DNA from 4 places in the Paenibacillus sp. A3M_27_13 genome. Region 2 is predicted to be linked to each of the others. Evidence: riboswitches for the same ligand, from Rfam matches in the RefSeq annotation. Region 2 holds a riboswitch; each other region holds the start of a gene.

Region 1 (4,838 bases), on a different contig from region 2:
CGAAGAACATAACCAGCCCCGTTGTCATGTTCCAGAATACGTTGTTATCCGAAAGACCTTCAAATCCCGAACCGTTATTTGCAGCAGATGACGCATATTCATAGAGCACCTGAGTCAACCCGTGATAGCCAGGGTTAGTGACCGCGTCGTATCCCCAATGACTCATAAACGCAAGCGCAGTTGGGGCGAGAATGAGGAACGGATGTACCAAAATGGCAATCGCGATCAGCTTCATTTCCTTGCCTTCAATTTTCCTTCCCATAAATTCCGGAGTTCTCCCGACCATCAGTCCGCATATAAACACACCCAGAATCGCATACATCAGCATATTCATCAGCCCGACACCCTTGCCGCCAAAAATGACGTTTAGCATCATTTCTCCCAAAGCAGCCATGCCACCCAGTGGGGTTAGTGTATCATGCATATTATTGACCGAACCTGTCGTTGCCGCTGTTGTGACCGCAGTGAATAAAGCCGATTGTCCAATGCCGAAACGAACCTCTTTCCCTTCCATGCTTCCTTGAGAAGCATCCACACCCAGTGTCTGGATTAACGGGTTACCTGTCTTTTCAGACACGTACGTAATAGATAGTAAAATAAGAAACAATACCATCATGGAGCTAAAAATAATCCAGCCCTGCTTACGATTACGGGCAAACAGTCCAAAGGTATACGGCAACGAAGCCGGCATTACCCACATTGCCAAAATTTCCAGCACGTTCGTCCAAGGACTTGGATTTTCAAAAGGATGCGCAGAGTTAGCTCCCGCATAACCGCCTCCATTCGTCCCCAAATGCTTGATGGACTCCAGAGAAGCAATGGGCCCCATAGAAATCTGCTGCTGTGTTCCGCTCAGCGTCGTAAGATCCGCCGTAGGCTGTAGCGTCTGTGGTACCTTCAATCCAACCAGCACCAGCGTAAGCACAAAGGCCAGCGGCAGGAAAATCCTTATAATGGCTTTAATAAAATCTTGAAAGAAATTGCCCATCCCTTCACCGCGCCGCGTCAATCCTCTCATAAAAGCCGCAGCAACCGCAAAACCGGAAGCAGCCGAAGTGAACATCATCATCGTGACGAACGCCATCTGTGTCAGATACGTAAGCCCGCTTTCTCCGCTATAATGTTGGAGATTCGTATTCGTCATAAAGCTGATTACCGTATTAAAAGCTAGTGATGCTTCCATATTACTGTTTCCAGCCGGATTACCAGGAAGCATTCCCTGTAAACGCAACAGCAAGTAGCTGATCGCCACAAGCACGACATTCGTTGCAATGAAACTCATAACATACGTAGTCCAACGCATGCTTTCTAGCTTCTTCAATCCTACTATCTTATAAATCAGCTTTTCTGTTCCGCCAAAAATCCGATCCGTCCGATTGGGTTCATTCGAGAATACATGATACATATAGGTGCCCACTGGCTTTACCAAGAGCAGCAATATGACGATCACAATTCCAATTTGAAGCAGCTCCATCCTTTATTCCTCCTTCAAAATGCTCCTGCGTTTGGAACAACAGACCTGCTTCCAGAGCACCAATTGTGTGCACACGTTTGCGAAAACCCGCTACCTATGATGCTTAATATTCAGATCTGTTGTTCCCGCCCGCTCTATCCCCTATAGCTGACTAGAACTTTTCAGGGTTCAGGAGTGCGTAGATTAAATACATAAACACAATAGCCGTAAGCCCAAGTATAACGATCATCCTCTTCGTCCTCCTTTAGAGGTCTGCGCATCACACCAGCGTACAAACAGCAGTATCACTCCATAACTCACAGCCATGACGAGCAGCATGTATATATCCATCATGTTTATACCCTCCGTATCGGTCCTCAGATCGCCATTCTTATTTGATCATAAAATCATAAAACAACTATGTTATAAGTGCTTATCCGTTCAGCAGAAAACCCACCTCTCCGTTCAATGTGTAGATCACATGATCCGCTCCCAATCCCCGATAAATTCCTTGTGGATTACAGCCGTGCGTAATAACATAGATCGATTCCGATGTTAGCGGCCGACATATTTGCAGGAAACGGCACGTCAGATTCAAGCTGTTCTCGAACAAATACACACTACCAATTTCTTTTTTTGGAAAATTCCATTTTCCCGCTTGCATGGTATTGATGCGGACAATGTGCTCCACACCCATTTTTTTGAGCTGTCGTTCCTCCTGGGCGCTATTCGTGAGAACTGCAAACGCCAATTTTTTGAAAATAAGCAATTTCACAAAACTTCTGCCCGCTTCATTCGGTGCAGTGACAATAATTAACCGACCTTCCATCAGTAGCTCCTCTCCCGGTATAAAAAGACAACAAAAAGAAGCCGAAGGAAAAAGGCTTTCCTCCGGCTTCTTACATATCCATGATAAAATAAACCATGGCTGCACACGGCGGTTTGTTGCCTCTCCCTGTACGCTTACGAGGTTAGCTGTCGGATTCGGACGTGAGAGTCGCCCTATTTCTGGCACTTGACCTGAAAATTCACCCCATGAGACACACGGCTTCCGAAGCCGTACAATCTCGATTGGTTCCCCCGCTTTTGCAACTGCAAAATTCAGCGCTATAGACATTTCGTTGTTACTTCATTCAAGTTAATTTGAAATTACGTCTTGAATCATACACCCGCGCATGGAAGACTGTAAAGCTCAACTGCGGGGTTATAAATCGGCCTTTAGAGCCTAGGATATTAATAATAGCGCTTACAATGCAACTATGCTTCTCACAGCTCCTTCAATCTCTGTTTTTCATCCCTTTTCGAAAATGACAAGCATGTCAATATTGGCGTAGGGTAGAGCGTTTTTGGCCTTTTTTTGTAAAAAGAGAAGAAAATACGCTATATGTACCAGCTAAACACCGATTGAACCCGCTTTTATAAGAAGAAACACCTTAATTCGCTCCATTTGCGGTGCGATTTACTGTTTTGAACAAAATACGATTTTACAGCGGCTAAAGGCTTGATATAGCTTTTCCAAACTTGCAACCTTGCTTTTAATTGCTTACAATTTAATTGCTGAATATTGAATAAGGAGAGATACTATGACCGTTTATGAATATGATGCGCACACCCTGCAAGGGAAAAAAATTCCGTTATCCACATATGAAGGGAACGTTCTGCTTATCGTGAACACTGCCAGCAAATGTGGGTTAACCCCCCAATACAAAGCGCTACAAGAGCTATATGACCAGTACCATGAACAGGGGCTCGAAATTTTGGGATTTCCCAGCAACCAGTTTGCCAAACAAGAGCCAGGTTCCAGCGAGGAGATTTCCGAGTTTTGCCAGATCAATTATGGTGTTACCTTTCCGATGTTCGCCAAGACAGATGTCAATGGCGATCAAGCGCACCCCTTATTTCGTTACCTGACCCAAACTGCTCCGGGGGTATTAGGGTCCAAAGCGATCAAATGGAATTTTACTAAATTCTTAATTACACGAGAAGGTAACGTATTTAAGCGCTATGCACCGCAAACCACTCCAGATAAGCTGGCGGGAGATATAGAGAAGCTTTTGCAGCAAAACTGACATCCTTCTTTATCACAGTTAATAAACGACCGGTTGTCTACCGTTGTTCTGTGGCTAAAGGATATAACGAAAAATGCTTAACAAAAAAAGCATCCCTTCACGTAAACCGTGTCAGGATGCTTTTTTAACTGAGTATTGCATATAATGCGGTCGAGAGGACTCGAACCTCCACGGGCGTACGCCCACTACCCCCTCAAGATAGCGTGTCTGCCATTCCACCACGACCGCAAATCATAATGTAATGAGGCAACAGATTTATTATACTCTCTCATCAACTATTTGTAAACAAAAATATAATAATTATTTTATTTGTTATTTTAACTAACATATATGAGCGATAAGAATATTTAATTTGACACAAAAGCTATTTAAATGTAAATATATATTACATATATTTCGAATATTTTTCGTTATCCCCAAGTAAAAAGTAAAATAACATAACATAACATAAGGATTCACTTCGAGGAGGCGAACCACCTTGCATAAAGGCAACCGCTTGCTGAACTATGCATTATTGTTGGACCCTTCCCTACCTGTTGGTGGCTTCACCCGTTTTAACGGACTGGAGAAACTATCGCGTAACGGACATTTGAACAGTCTACAAGACCTGGAACATTACATGCTGGATGATTTGTATCCTCAATTTACAACCGTTGACGGCATGGCTATCAAAAGTCTGTATGTCGCCATCCAGCAGAATGACAGTTGGCGGATCGCCCTCATTGATAAGATGCTGCATACCCAACGTCCCTCCTGGCAGCATGTGAAGGAGTTTCGTCTATCCGGTCAGCGTCTGCTCAAGCTCGCTAAGGCTCTTTATCCTTGGCTTGAATTTGACCAGTTGGAATCTATACTCATTCAATACAATGCGATTGGCACACTCGCTACCGTTCACACCTGGATTAACTTCCTCCTCGGAAACGATGTAGAACAGACCGTTCACGGCTATCTTAGCGCAGCAGTGTCCTTCTGTGTGGAAGATGCCTTCAAACTACTCAATCCTCCTTATGAGGAAAAGAACCCTCTTATGGAGCGTATGACAAGCGAGCTCCTCTCTGCCTGGAAGAAGCTTAACCAACCTGAGCCAACTGCATCTCAGCGTCGCTTTCTTCACAGACATTGGTCCAGCTCCTACATCACTCTACCTCTTTATATGAGCCATAATAACCAATTGGATGAACCTAGACTGTTTTCCTCCTCAGGTCTATTCAAACGCCTTCCAGCATCCCCCTGATGCGTCGTTTCGCCAATGTGGTCACAACACCAAAAACACTCTGTCCCTTTCCTCAGGTGGCAGAGTGTTTTTTATCCACATA
Region 2 (4,838 bases):
AAACCGCGAGTCATGGAAGTACGGCTCGGCTGCTGAGTACGCGCAAAACGCCTACTCTCGAGGCAAGCTGGTACTACGGGGCATTGAACGTCAGGTGGGTATGAAAAAAATGGATCGGATTATGCGGACCTACGTCCAGACGTACCGATTCAAGCATCCATCCTCCCAGGATTTTCAACGTATCGTGGAGAGAGCCACCGGACGCTCATGGAGCCACTATTTTGAACAGTATGTATATGACGGCCAGATGGCGGACTTTTCGGTGGATCATATCACGAACCAAAAGCTGGAGAATGGATATGAAGCAGTCGTGACGGTCAGCAAAAAAGGGGCGGATTATCCCAAGATCCCTGTCCAATTTACCTTCAAGGATGGTACCACGATATTCAAGGCTTGGGACGGCGTGGGCAAAAGCACAACTTTTCGGATCAAAAGTACTTCTCCCGTTTCCTATGTAACCCTTGATCCTCTATATACCATTGCACTGGAGAACAAGCACATTAACAATAGCCTAAAAGCCGAATTGGACGAAAAGCAACAAACCCGTTGGAATGTAAGTGTAACCAAGCTGTTAGAAACACTGCTTGGAAGTCTGTCATGGTGAGGTGTCTATAGATGCGGACTGTTATAAAAGAGGGCTGGGCGCTGGTGCGCATACGATTCTATATCGTTATCATTTTATTTCTGTATCGACTACTGTGGGGGGTGTTTCTCTATCGGCTGGTGCAGTCTGCCGTTATCCCGCTACTGCTCCGTTATCCTGATCAGGGTCAAAACGAGCTGGGACAGACCTTGTTTTGGATGGAGAGCCAGATTGCTCTGATGGACAGCCGGGAAGTACATGTGTATTTGTGGATACTACTAGGGGCGACTGTACTACGCATACTGATCACTCCCTTCATTAGAGCCGGAATATATCAAAGCCTGCATACCGATGCGACTGAACCGCAAAGCCTGTCCTTTTTCAAGGGTATGAAACGCCATGGCATGTCGTCGTTGTTGTATTACACCATCGAGTTGGGACTGCTGCTGCTTCCCGCCTTTTGGGTAGTACCGAGACTCTACCCTATTGTAGCAGGAACGCTTCAATCTCCCTCTTACCTGCTGCATTTATTGCCCTATGCCATGGGGTGGATGGCTTACGGATGGTTCATTCGGCAGTGCATCCTGTATATGCAACTGGGGACTGTCGGTGGTCACGCCATACTATCGTCCCTGCTCGCCTTCTTTCGCCAGTTCCTCCCAGCTGTCGGTATATCCCTTTTGCTCGGTGCTTGTGTGCTGCTGGTCTTCGGTCTATTTGGCACCGTGGCGATGATTTGGACTGGTATGCTGGCGCTCATTCTCCAGCAATCGTATCATTTTGTTACTAGTCTGGTCAGGCTGTGGCATATCAGTTCGCAGTACAGACTATGGCATACCTATATCTCCAGTAGAAGTTAAGCCCTGCCTTTATGTTTTTTACTTCATTTCCGTCTGTCGAAAAATCTTGATTCATATCCGCGCAAACGACACATAACTGAATACTGTTAACAACATCTGTTCCTGGGACATTAGGAGCAGATTTTTTTTGTAACTTTTTGCAATGAAACATTTGCCAAAGCCAGCCGTCTTTGTTACAATAATCGCAGTGAACTGATAGTAACAACTTTGTAATCTTTATTGTAACCTTTATCTCAAAAATAACGTTATTGTGAATACTGCTCTCCAAGGTGCACATCTTAAGTTAAGCCTAATTCCTGGCACCTAGGAAGCGGGGGAACCAGTTTGGGTGAATTGATCTCGCAACAGAGTGGTCATAGGGGAACCTTCTACCGAATCCTTAAGCTAACCTCGCAGGCATTGGAAGGGGTATATTTTTTTTGAAGAAGAAGCTAACGATCGCAGCTATGGGTCTTGCCATTGCCTTTACATCTTTTACATTCGGTGGCGGCAGTGCATATGCAGACTCTAAGATGGACCAGGTCATTCAAGATGCCAAAGGAACGAGCTACAGAAGCGGAGGCACTACACTCGAGGGATTCGATTGCTCCGGCTTCACAATGTATGTATTCAACAAACTGGGAATTAAACTTCCGCATCAATCCGGATCACAATTCAAAATGGGATCTTCTGTATCCCGCGATGAAATGAGACCTGGAGACCTGGTGTTCTTCAACACCACAGGAAGAGGCATTTCCCATGTAGGTATCTTCGTAGGTGAAGGGAAATTTGCCCACTCCTCGACTTCACGTGGTGTAGTAGTTAGCTCACTGAACGAAAATTATTACGCTAACCGCTATGTCGGTGCAAAAAGAATTATGAGCACAGACGCTTACCATTCTGTAGCTTCAGAAATTCCTGATGACGACAACGTAGAATAACTAACGCACAGCAAGCTAACCCTAGCCGCAATTTGATTCTGGCCGGAATCGAATTGCGGTTTTTTATGTCCACAACATCAGCAATTATTATCATTACTGACGAACTGAAGCCTCAAAAGGTTTCAATTTTAGCGAACATCGTCGGTTTTACCGTCAGCGCTGGGGGAGCATATGAGCAGTAAATCCTTCTTATTCAATGTATACCCGACTTGAGTATGAAATAAACACGCTTGCCATTCCCCTGCAACTTGTCTACAATCTGTTGTTAATGATTGAAGTACCTGTAAAAGGAGGATGGAACACATGCCGGCCTCAATATTCAACTATCGGATCGTACCGATGGACGAGCATCAAGCGGCTGCAATCTGTGAGTGGCGCTATGATCCACCTTATAATATATACGGTTGGCTCCCCTGGGAACAAATGAAGGCGCTTGAAGTCGAATTTGGAAGTCCCACGCTTCGCCAAGAGCAATATGTTGCCGTACTGGATGAAGAGAATAAGCTGACGGGATTTGCTCAATATTTTCCTATGATCGGTGTGACCCGGCTAGGTCTTGGAATGCATCCTGAAAGATGCGGACATGGCAAAGGCGCTGATTTTGTCCGTGCCATTGCAGAGGAAGCACAACGACGCAACCCGAAGAATGAAATTGATCTAGAGGTACTCACTTGGAATGGGCGCGCTATCCGGGCTTACAAGGCGGCTGGATTTGAGCTTACAGATACCTATGAACGCCAGACTCCCGATGGCAAAAAACCGTTTTTTTGTATGGTATATCGTCCCGAACACCAAACCCAGGTTCTATGATAAAAGCGCCTTCGGCATACAACCGCGATGTTGTATAGCGAAGGCGCTTTTATCATCATACGACAGATCATTACAAGCTCAATGACTGCTGCGCATTTTTTCAAAAGCTTCATTATATTGTTGGGCTTCCTTAATATCCACGGCCATAATACCGCCGTCGTCCCAAGAGGTCAAACGCAGAGTCACGGTCTTGTAATCAATCGTAATAAATGGATGATGATTGAATGCTTCAGATATAGCGGCAACTTCATCCACGAATGCAATCCCTTTCATAAAACTGGAAAAATTATATTTCCGAACGATCCAACGTCCTTCCTCCAGTTCCCAGCCCTCCAGTTTCTCCAGATGTGCTTCAATCTCTTCTTGTGTAAAAGGCATGTTACGAACTCCTCCCCGTTTATACGGAAGCCTTTCGACCGCTTAAATACGGCCAAAACTACGATATATTGGTGTACATATTACCACGGCCCCGTTGATAAATCCATAAGACAGACCTCAAATCAAAGGGACTGACGTCAGCTCCTCGTCTCCAATGAGTACATAGATACGATGCTGCTCCGGCTCATAGATCACAACGCCACTGCCTACAGTGATTATGGGCTCTGTACCCAGTGCATAAAATAAGTCTTCTGCCAAAGCTTCATTGACTTCCTGGCGTCCCGCCGGGTCCAGCCTGTCCCAATCTTCTGCTTCCATCTCAAAAAATTCATAGCTGTCTGGGATGCGTCCCACAGCCTCTGTCAAATCGTTCAAAATTTGTTCATACTCACGCCCATGCTTTACTCCCATGCCATTTCCTCCAATGGTTCCGCCATTCAATACATAATCACCTTATTATACCGGAAATTCGCACTTAACAAAAAAGAGAGTTTTGTCGATAAATACTATAATCCGTCTTGTAATGACGCGCTTGGGGCAAGGACGACCCCGGCGGCATGAAAGGATTCAAAATCTATTCTCATGGATGAGGTGTATCATGCAAATTTCAACCATTATCGGACTTGTGCTCGGGATTATGTCACTGGTCGTCGGGATGATCTTAAAAGGCGCTCCGGTCGTCAATCTGGTCAATAATCCCGCTGCTTACATGATTATTTTCGTCGGAACGGCAGCGAGTATATTTATGGCCTTCCCGATGGCAGAAATCAAACGGATTCCGAAGCTGTTCAAGGTTATTTTCACCGAACAAAAACTGTTAGACCGCAAAGAGCTCATCGGTACGTTTACCGAGTGGGCATCCATTACCCGTCGTGAAGGTCTGCTCGCCTTGGAATCTAAGGTAGAGGAAATCGACGATCCCTTTATGCGTGGCGGCATGCGAATGATTATTGACGGAAATGATCAGGAATTCGTACGGGACGTTCTGATGGAGGATATCAATGCTACCGAGGACCGACATCGCTCTGGCGCGCTGATCTTCTCTCAAGCTGGTATGTACGCTCCAACGCTCGGGGTACTCGGTGCGGTTGTAGGTCTGATCGCCGCTCTGGCCGACCTTAGTGACATGGAAAAGCTCTCTCATGCCATTGCAGCAGCCTTCATTGCGACGTTGCTCGGTATTTTTACAGGTTATGTCCTGTGGCATCCGATGTCCAACAAGCTCAAACGGTTATCCAAAAAAGAAGTGGAGCTTAAATTAATGATGGTCGAAGGTCTGCTTTCCAT
Region 3 (4,838 bases), on a different contig from region 2:
AAGACAGGAACGGCCTCGATGAAAGATCTACAAGGATTGCCGATGATTATATTCTCCAAAGGAACCTGGTACCGCAGTCTGACGGATGACTTATTCCAGCGCAGCGGCATCATGCCGGATATCCGCATGGAAATCGACTCCTTCGAGGCAATTGTACGCCTGCTTCCAACCTGTAAGGCTTCCGCCTTGCTACCCAAATCCTATTTGCGCAGCGAACTATTACGGGATAATGGACTCACTGCATTATACTTGCCCGATTTGAAGGAGACACGCCGAACGACCTCCCTCATTTACTCGGAGACGACCGATCTCGGTCCGACAGCACGACGCTGGATTAGCGAGACACGTGCGTCGTTTGCAGGCTATCGTATGGTGTAGAGGGTTTAGCCCTCTTCATTGACATTAACAACCTCATCCTCAAAGCGACCGATATTGTCATTCGAGCCGATGATGACCATAATATCGTCTGCTTTTAGCCGATCCATAGCCGTCGGTGCGATCAGGATACCGTTCGCCGTATGAAGCGCCACGACACTACAACCAAAGCGAGTACGGGCATTTAGCTCTGCTAGCGTTTTGCCATTCAGACATGCAGGTACATTGAGTTCCACAATACTGTATTCTTTGGACAACTCCAAATAATCGAGCAAATTAGGCGTGACTAGCTGATGAGCCACCCGGATACCCATATCCCGTTCTGGATAAATGATCCGGTCCACACCGAGCTTCTCTAACGCACGCCCGTGCAGCACAGATATGGCTTTGGCTACGACTTTTTTCACACCCAGCTCCTTCAGCAAAATGGCGGTCAGGATGCTTACCTGAATGTCATCACCAATAGCAACAATGCCGCAATCGAAATTACGGATGCCCAGTGATCGCAATGAGTCTTCATCGGTAGCGTCCGCAACGACAGTATGTGTCAACATCTCACTCATACTGTCCACAACATCCTCATTCCGGTCAATGCCTAGCACCTCGCACCCCATATCCACCAATTGCAAAGCCAGGCTTGAGCCAAACCGTCCCAAGCCAATAACTACAAACTGCTGCGTTTTCATATCTACTCGAAAACTCCCTTATCTGAATCAATTTCATAAATGAGGATTTTGCAAAAATCCTGAAATAATTAAATCAACGAAATGTATACTACATATCATGAAATGATTCATCCTATAATCATTTTGCCTTCCGGATGACGATATAATTCTTTACCCTTTTTCGGCCCCAGTGCATAAGCTAGCGTGAGTGGCCCCAGTCTACCTGCAAACATCGTCAGGGTAATCACCAGCTTACCTATGACTGTCAAATCAGGTGTAAGCCCCATCGACAGCCCCACCGTACCAAACGCAGACACCGTCTCGAACAAGATCATCAGAAAATGATGATCTTCGGTTGCCGACAAAATCATGGTCACCCCGATCACGAACAGCAGCCCCAGCAGTGTAATGGTCAAAGCCTTGTAAATTCGTCCCTGCGCAAGTCGGTACCTGAACAGCACAATATCTTCACGCCCCCGTAGCATCGAAATCACGGCTCCAATGAGCAGCGCGAATGTTGTGGTCTTAATCCCGCCTCCAGTAGAGCCAGGAGAAGCCCCGATAAACATGAGTATGATGATAAAAAACTGCGTAGCCTGCCGCAAGCCTGCAATGTCCAGTGTATTGGCACCTGCGGTACGAGGGGTTACGGACTGGAATAAAGATCCCAGCAGTTTCCCCCCCCAATCAAGCGAGCCAAGAGTCTTTGGATTCGTAAACTCAAATACAAAAATCACGAGCGTGCCGACTACAATCATAGCGCCCGTCATGCTGAGTACCACCTTAGTATGCAAGGAAAGTCTCTTGCGCTTGCGATATTCTGCCAGGTCCGACATCACTACAAAACCAATTCCGCCTGAAATAATCAGGAACATAGCTGTAAAATTAACAATCGGATCATATACATAACCTGTCAGGCTGCGAAAGTGCCCGAATAAGTCAAAACCAGCATTGTTAAACATGGAGATGGCATGCCAAATCCCAAAATAAATCGCCCTGCCTACAGGCATATCAAACGACCAGCGAATCGCAAATATTGCAGCACATACGCCCTCAATGACCAGCGAGTACAGCAGCACCTTACGAATCAATCCGACAATTCCTTCGACAGAGGTCTGATTCATCGCTTCCTGTAAAATGAGGCGCTCCCGTAAGGAAATCCGACGTTTGAACACCAGCGCGATCAAGGTAGCCATAGTCATAAAGCCCAGGCCGCCGATCTGAATGAGCGCAGCGATAACAACTTGACCAAAGGTTGTAAAAAAGGTCCCCGTATCCTTTACGACAAGCCCTGTAACACAGGTCGCGGAAGCGGCAGTAAACAAAGCGTCTATAAACGCAAGTGGCTTTCCTGTTGTATTGGAGATCGGCAGCATTAACAATAAACTACCTATTAGAATGATAATGGCAAAACCCGCAACGAATATCTGCGGTGGAGAAAGCCGGAGCCAGCTTGCATTGGGATTCATCTATTCATCACTTCTCTCCTAATCCTTAAAACTATAAAAACAGTGATTTAATACGGTGTAAGCCCGCTACGCGTTCCATTTGATCTTCCGATCGTCGTTGCCCCTAATTTTTTTGATTTTTCCAAACCTTTAGTAACTATAATTAGCATTCCCTGAATACAGGAAGAATGCATGTCAAGCACTACTCTGCCCCCTGTGCTATTGGCGGGCAGCAGCGAAGGAAGCAGAATTGTTCTGAAGAAGCGAAGCGTTTGCCTTTATCTCCGGATTTTAACCATTAAAGGGGTTATACAATCAAAAAATCCGGGGATAACAGCAATCGGAAGAATAATCTGCACCCGCAGCGGTCTAACCAATCCAAACACTTTTATACGCACAAAAATAGACACCGGAAAACCGAGTGCCTGACTTGGTTCCTGCTCATAGCCTACGAGGTTAGCTGACGGATTCGGGCAGCACAGTATGCCCTATTTACACATCCAATCCAGCAGGATCGGCTGTAAAATTCACCCCAGTAACATGGTTCCCCCGTTTTCTCATAGAAATTCGGCTCAACTGTATATCATTACCTATGTATTTTATAGGCATTGCCTCAAGATTATAATCCTTCTATATCCAGATCACAAAACCGATTTCGCCGAAAAAACGTGAAATTGGCTTTATTTTGCGAATGGGCATCGTTTAATCGCAGCTTATCTTATTTTATTGGAACTTTAAAGTGCTTTCACTCTATTTTCATGAATATCGCTGGTCTGTTGGCGGGAACCTGTGCAGTATGATATCTTTAATGGATGTTCTTATTTACAGATTAAGGAGGAAACTCATGAATCCTATCGGGAAACCGGTCGTGCTCACGGCCAACTTCAAAAAATTAGGCTTGCTGGGCGGGATTGGCCTGATTTGCTTTTTTATCTTTCAATTGCTTATTCCCTCGCTTAGTAATCCGAGTCCAGAATCAGTAATGAACGCAAAGGTCATCAGCAAACAAGAAGCGGTCATACACGCATTGGACTTTGCCCGCTCCGAGTTGGGCTATACTGAATCACAGCCAGAGGAGCCTGTCGTGACCTATCAGGCCGAAACAGATTTGTACGGTTATTTATCTAGAGAAAAACTGCTTCAACAGTACGACCGTACATGGAAGAAAAATTACCCTTACGAAACCTTTCGGGTTGATCTGCCTGAATCCTCAGCGAAAAGCAAACTGCAAATTCATGTGGATTTATCCACTGGGAAGGTCGTTAGCTTTAAACGGATCACCTCCAGTACCAATTACACACAGGCTGATATTTCTACGGATGAAGAAGCACGTAACAGGCTTATACGTGTAGCTGAGGACGGCATGACGCTTGAAGCCAAGGAGCAGGCGGCCGCAGTATGGGTTAAGCGCTTTGGTTTTAAGCCGTCGGACTTGAAGCTCGCCACCACTGAAAAAGAAGGTGGATTAAAGTATACCGTAGACGATAAAAAAATCGGCGCCTCGGTACTTACATTGGCTTTTACTTTCGAAGACGGTGATGTTCGCTCCTTCTCTCAAAGCTTTTCGGCCCCGTCGTCCTATACCGATTATATCGAAAAGCAAACATTTTGGGCGAATTGGATGACCTATGCGGGTTATGCCCTATTTAGCTTTGTGCTGGGTGTTCTTGCCATTGTGTATGCGTCACTCACCCGACGACATACTTCATTTGTACGCGGCATTGTTCTGTCCGTTATATACTTTATTGCAAGTATAGCTGGGACAATGAACATGCTGCCTTTATTGCAAGCAGAAGCAGGCGGTAAGGGCATGCTTATATTTCTTATGGTGTTCCAGATTGGTGTTACCTTCTTCATGGCAGTAGCGCTCTACTTCTCCTTGGTCGGCGGTGACGGGCTTATGCGTCAGGTTGGACTGAATGCATGGCCGCGTGCGAAAGAGCCGGGCTACGGGCTGTATGTGCTTCGCAGTATGTATGTTGGCTACTTGTGGGCCTTTATTTTACTCGGGGTACAATCCATCTTATTCTTTATACTGGAGCGCACATTTAATACATTCTCCACAACAGATGCCACGCAATCCCCTTACAATATGGCTTATCCATGGTTACTGCCGATTATGGCCTGGATGGCAGGTATTGGAGAAGAGACTGTCTACCGTCTGTTTGGTATTCCGATGGTCAAAAAAATAGTGAAAAACACTTTTGTTGCTTGTCTGATCACCACGCTGATTTGGGCACTGGGACATACACTTTATCCAATCTATCCGGTGATTTCCAGACCTATTGAGCTGACTTTTCTTGGCTTGCTGTTCAGTTTTGTGTTCCTGCGTTACGGTTTTATTGCCGCC
Region 4 (4,838 bases), on a different contig from region 2:
AATGTCGAATGAAGGAAATCATTTAGGATTTTATTGTATTTTAATCCATTATTCCGAATATTAAAGGAGCTGATATCTTGCACCAGCCACTCAGTGAAGAAAAAGTTTTTAAAGACCCGGTACATAATTACATCCATGTTCAGGATACTGTGATATGGCGGTTGATCAACACGCCGGAGTTCCAACGTTTACGGCGCATACGGCAGTTAGGCACATCGTATCTTACGTTTCATGGAGCGGAGCATAGCCGTTTTTCACATTCATTGGGCGTATATGAGATTACGAGACGTATTATTTCTCAATTTGAACGTGGAGATTTCCCAGATTGGCCGAAGGAGGAAAGGCTGGTTGCTCTGTGTGCGGCCCTATTGCATGATGTGGGGCATGGCCCATTTTCTCATTCAATTGAGGAAGCCTTTCATATGAACCATGAGGATTGGACATGCCGCATTGTACTGGGAGACACGAAGATCAACGCCGTGCTACGGCAAGTCGACGACAAGCTTCCACAAAAGGTGGCTGCGGTTATAGCCAAAACGTATGATAAGCCAATCGTTGTCAACTTGGTAACCAGTCCGCTAGATGCCGACCGTATGGATTATTTGTTGCGGGATGCTCATTCAACAGGTGTCAACTACGGCACGATTGATTTGGATCGTATTTTACGACTGCTGCGTCCTCATAATGGGAGAATTGTTGTGAAGGAATCAGGCATGCATGCAGTAGAAGATTATTTAATGTCACGCTATCAGATGTATTGGCAAATTTATTTTCATCCTGTAACACGCAGCTCGGAAATCCTTTTACGTAAAATTTTCAAGCGAGCAAAGGAATTGTTTAAAAACGGATATGAGTTTGGTTTTCTGCTGGACCCGCTGCCGGATCTGTTGAAAGGAGAGCTTACAGTAGAGCAATATCTGATGCTCGACGAGTCATTAATCCAGACCGTATTTAGCCAGTGGAAACGAGAAAAGGACGAGATTTTAAGTGATTTGAGCAGCCGTTTTATGGACCGTAGATTGTATAAATATGTAGAGATTGAAAATATGGATACAGATACCATTGACAGTATTAGAGAAGCTTTGAAAGAGGCTGGTTTGCACCCTGAATATGATTTTGAAATTGATTTTCCGACAGATCTTCCTTATGATGTGTTTCGGCAGGGTGGCTCGACGGACAACCAGATTTTACTGCTTGGACGTCAGGGCGAGGTGAGTGAAATATCCGAAGTTTCGGAAATTGTGCGCTCAATAAGTGGTATTCACCGAGGAAAATATCATATGTATTTTCCCCAGAATAAATTGAACGCGGTAAAAGACAGGCTTCCTGCCGAAATAAGGAATTATTTTGTCAAAGAATAGACAACTATATAGAAATGTAAGTAAAAAAAGGAGATGTAAACCTTGGATTTATTCGACACTCATACTCACTTGGATGCGCCACAATTTGACGAAGATCGTGAAGAAGTTATAGCACGTGCTGTCGAATCAGGAGTAACACGGATGATCAATATCGGATTTAATCGTGAGACCATTCCATCCACCATGAAATTGGCCGAGACGTATGATTTTATTTATGCGGCAGTCGGATGGCACCCTCAGGATGCTATTACAATGCAGGAGGGCGATTTAGAATGGATTGCATCGTTATGCAGTCATAAGAAGGTTGTAGCCATCGGAGAGATCGGTCTGGATTATTATTGGGATACATCACCGAAGGATGTTCAGCATCGGGTGTTTCGAAATCAAATTGGTCTGGCTCGTGAGCTCAAAATGCCCATTGTTATTCATAACCGGGATGCACATGAAGATATTGTTAGGATATTGCGCGAGGAAAAAGCGAGTGAGATTGGAGGAGTCATGCACTCCTTTTCGGGTAGCTGGGAGACAGCCAAAATGGTGCTGGATATGGGATTTCACCTTTCCTTTGGTGGTCCAATAACGTTCAAAAATGCCAAGCAGCCAAAAGAGGTGCTCGCACAGGTGCCGCTGGACCGTCTGCTCATTGAAACTGATGCTCCCTATCTGACGCCTCATCCGTTTCGTGGGAAGCGAAATGAGTCTGCACATGTGAGACTGGTAGCAGAGGCTGCAGCCCAAATCAAAGGGATTACAGTGGAGGAATTAGTGTCAATAACGACCCAAAATGCCCTGGAACGATTTGACATTCAATGAAAAAGTGAAGAAATCGATCAAAATAAAGAGATAGACGAAGCTAATCATGAATTTGTTGCAGGAAACTCGAGAATATTACAATATTTTAACCGAATATTTTAAAAAATGTACTTGAAACCTGCTTTACAACATGCATAGAAACAGGATATCATCTTTTCAGTGAATTGTTGTTTGAATGTAAACATCAACAAGTCATTTCATGAACCAGTCTCGCTGAGTCCCTTTTACAGGGAACGGGGGAACCGATATGGCTTACAGTACGTCCGGCATATGTGCAAGAAGGGAACGTCTCTTCCGCCAGCCGGCTCGACCGAAATTCTTTCCCCGAATGGGATTGAATAGGTGGAGGAGCCGTATTTCGATTTCTTTCTGGGTCTTCGGGGTGAATGTGAAGGCGACCGCCATGAGCGGTTGACCCAAGCTAGGGCGACTCTCTACGTCCGAACCCGACAGCTAACCCCGTAAGCGTAACAAGAGAGAAGCCATCTCGTGCATGAGTTTTCCCGCATATTCACACATGCCGGAAGCCACGAAAGAGCTCTCTAGTCTCTTTCTCTGGCTTTTTTTGTTGTGAATAAAAGAAAATCTGTCATCATACTGTGGTTAAACAGGGGAGGACAGCATGCCGCGAAGACGGGTACATGGTGCAGGACAGTCGCAGTTTGGGCTTGTCTTGTAGAAAATCTGTTATAGTCACGTCAAATCTCAACTATGTCTTACTCCAGACGGCGGGCTATGTAAGGAGGACGGAGGAAATGGGCATTTTCCAAAAAAAGGATACCCATGAGTCACGCTCATCCAGCATGTCTTACGTATTGCGTTGGAAGCAAGAGAATGTGCGCCAGGCTGCTTTGGTTGCTATTTTTCTAATCGCGCTAACGATTATGATTTCAATTCTGATGTACACGCAATCTAAAAAACAAGTCTTTTTTGTCATCGATGGCAAGGCGTCTGCGGTAGAAACCCGGGAATCCAAGCTTCAAGATTTGCTGAGCGAGCATTCCATTTCACTTCAGCCGCATGATACAGTTTCCATGCCGCTAAATGGAGCAATACAGGATGGCGATCGCGTAGTCATTAAACGTGCCAATCAAGTCAAAGTATCTTCAGGCAATGAGACGAAAAAGCTGTACACAACAGAAAATACAGTAGAAGGTGCCATTCGTACCTCGGGCTATAAATTATCATCAACGGATAAAGTTTATCCTGCGTTGGATGCCTCTGTTTCGTCTAACATGGACATAAAAATCGTCCGTGTGAAGAAACAGCAGGTCGAACAGAAAAAACAGGTGCCTTATCAGGTCATCAAAACGGCCGATCCGAGTCTTTATAAAGGCGATAATCGGGTCATTCAAAGCGGCAAATCGGGTGTGGTCGTCCAGCACGTTCAAAAGGTATATCATGATGGAAAGTTGGTATCCAAACAGCTGGTTAACAAGGAAGTTGCACAGAACCGTGTGGATAAAGTCATTGCAGTAGGAACGAAGAAAAAACCGGTCGTTCTGGCTGCTTCCGTCGGTCCCAATGATGCCGTTAAGGCAACAACGGTTAGTTCGGGCAGTGCTGTCCGTAAAGCAGGCGTCAATTTTAAATATAGCAAAGTTTTACAAAATGTCTCCATGACGGCGTATTCCTCACAGGAGCCAGGTATCGGTACACGTACTGCATCCGGCGCACGTGTCACGGAAGGACGCACCATCGCGGTCGATCCGAGTGTAATTCCAATCGGCTGGTGGGTGTATATCGAAGGGGTGGGCTTCCGCCGTGCGGAGGATACCGGTGGCGCGATTAAAGGCCACAAAATCGATGTGTATTATGAGAGTTTGAGCCGAGCCAACCAATTTGGTCGTAAGCACGGTAAAACCGTTTATGTTATCGGACCGATAAAGCCTGAAATCAACTAAAACAGGTTGTGTATGTTGAGGGCAATGCGATAGTATTAACAACATAGTTATGCCATGCTAAGAAGAGGATATCCTCTTCTTATTTTGTTTTCAAAAGCAGGGAAAGATAAATATAGCTTGCTGTGTAGCAGTGGAGGGAAACGCAAATGATCAAGGAAGTGATCGTGGTAGAGGGCCGGGATGATACGGTGGCCATTCGCCGCGCTGTTGAAGCGGATACGATAGAAACTGGCGGCTCAGCCATTAATAAAATGACGCTGCGTAAAATTGCATTGGCGCAGGAGCGGCGGGGGGTCATCATTTTAACCGATCCCGATCATGCAGGGGAGCGCATCCGTAAGATTATCGCTTCCAAGGTACCCGGCTGCAAGCAGGCCTTTATACCCGAGGCAGAAGCGACGCGCAAAGGAGATATTGGCGTGGAGAATGCCTCACCGGAAGCGATCAGACACGCTCTTGCACGGGTCCATACGACAGTGGAAGGCGCCGACCCGCTGATTGAGTGGGCGGACCTGATTGATGCTGGACTCATCACCCACCCCAATGCTGCTGCACGCCGTATGGCCTTAGGGAATGTGCTGGGTATTGGTTATTGTAACGGAAAGCAGCTACATAAACGGCTCTCTGTATTTCAGATCAGCCGCGAGGAATTTGCCGGGGCGCTGGCACAAATTGAAAGTGAAGGATTGTGATATCCGTATGACAGGGATTCAAGATATAGCAACACCGCGGCGTACGAAGGACATTATTCAACGGCACG

The links. A riboswitch is a leader RNA that binds a small molecule or an ion and turns the genes downstream of it on or off. The one in region 2 is predicted to bind cyclic di-AMP.
Region 1: another riboswitch for cyclic di-AMP. It lies ahead of NLX82_RS08330 (hypothetical protein); the one in region 2 lies ahead of NLX82_RS26665 (C40 family peptidase).
Region 3: another riboswitch for cyclic di-AMP. It lies ahead of NLX82_RS17415 (TrkH family potassium uptake protein); the one in region 2 lies ahead of NLX82_RS26665 (C40 family peptidase).
Region 4: another riboswitch for cyclic di-AMP. It lies ahead of NLX82_RS26160 (resuscitation-promoting factor); the one in region 2 lies ahead of NLX82_RS26665 (C40 family peptidase).

The regions. Positions count from the first base shown of each region.
Region 1 covers NZ_JANAVE010000002.1:403,289-408,126, reverse strand. The annotation lists gene kdpA (potassium-transporting ATPase subunit KdpA) at 1-1,474, opposite strand, end outside; gene NLX82_RS27705 (potassium-transporting ATPase subunit F) at 1,626-1,703, opposite strand; gene NLX82_RS08330 (hypothetical protein) at 1,887-2,282, opposite strand; cyclic di-AMP (ydaO/yuaA leader) riboswitch at 2,398-2,570, opposite strand; gene NLX82_RS08325 (glutathione peroxidase) at 3,037-3,522, shown strand; tRNA gene NLX82_RS08320 (tRNA-Leu) at 3,668-3,750, opposite strand; gene NLX82_RS08315 (urease accessory protein UreF) at 4,019-4,756, shown strand.
Region 2 covers NZ_JANAVE010000014.1:44,583-49,420, forward strand. The annotation lists gene NLX82_RS26655 (M1 family metallopeptidase) at 1-604, shown strand, start outside; gene NLX82_RS26660 (hypothetical protein) at 616-1,443, shown strand; cyclic di-AMP (ydaO/yuaA leader) riboswitch at 1,720-1,857, shown strand; gene NLX82_RS26665 (C40 family peptidase) at 1,863-2,363, shown strand; gene NLX82_RS26670 (GNAT family N-acetyltransferase) at 2,667-3,173, shown strand; gene NLX82_RS26675 (4a-hydroxytetrahydrobiopterin dehydratase) at 3,252-3,551, opposite strand; gene NLX82_RS26680 (hypothetical protein) at 3,669-3,962, opposite strand; gene motA (flagellar motor stator protein MotA) at 4,150-4,838, shown strand, end outside.
Region 3 covers NZ_JANAVE010000004.1:247,429-252,266, forward strand. The annotation lists gene NLX82_RS17405 (LysR family transcriptional regulator) at 1-378, shown strand, start outside; gene NLX82_RS17410 (potassium channel family protein) at 384-1,061, opposite strand; gene NLX82_RS17415 (TrkH family potassium uptake protein) at 1,169-2,509, opposite strand; cyclic di-AMP (ydaO/yuaA leader) riboswitch at 2,919-3,071, opposite strand; gene NLX82_RS17420 (CPBP family intramembrane glutamic endopeptidase) at 3,333-4,838, shown strand, end outside.
Region 4 covers NZ_JANAVE010000013.1:10,678-15,515, forward strand. The annotation lists gene NLX82_RS26150 (HD domain-containing protein) at 78-1,361, shown strand; gene NLX82_RS26155 (TatD family hydrolase) at 1,404-2,174, shown strand; cyclic di-AMP (ydaO/yuaA leader) riboswitch at 2,376-2,658, shown strand; gene NLX82_RS26160 (resuscitation-promoting factor) at 2,930-4,078, shown strand; gene rnmV (ribonuclease M5) at 4,225-4,770, shown strand; gene rsmA (16S rRNA (adenine(1518)-N(6)/adenine(1519)-N(6))-dimethyltransferase RsmA) at 4,778-4,838, shown strand, end outside.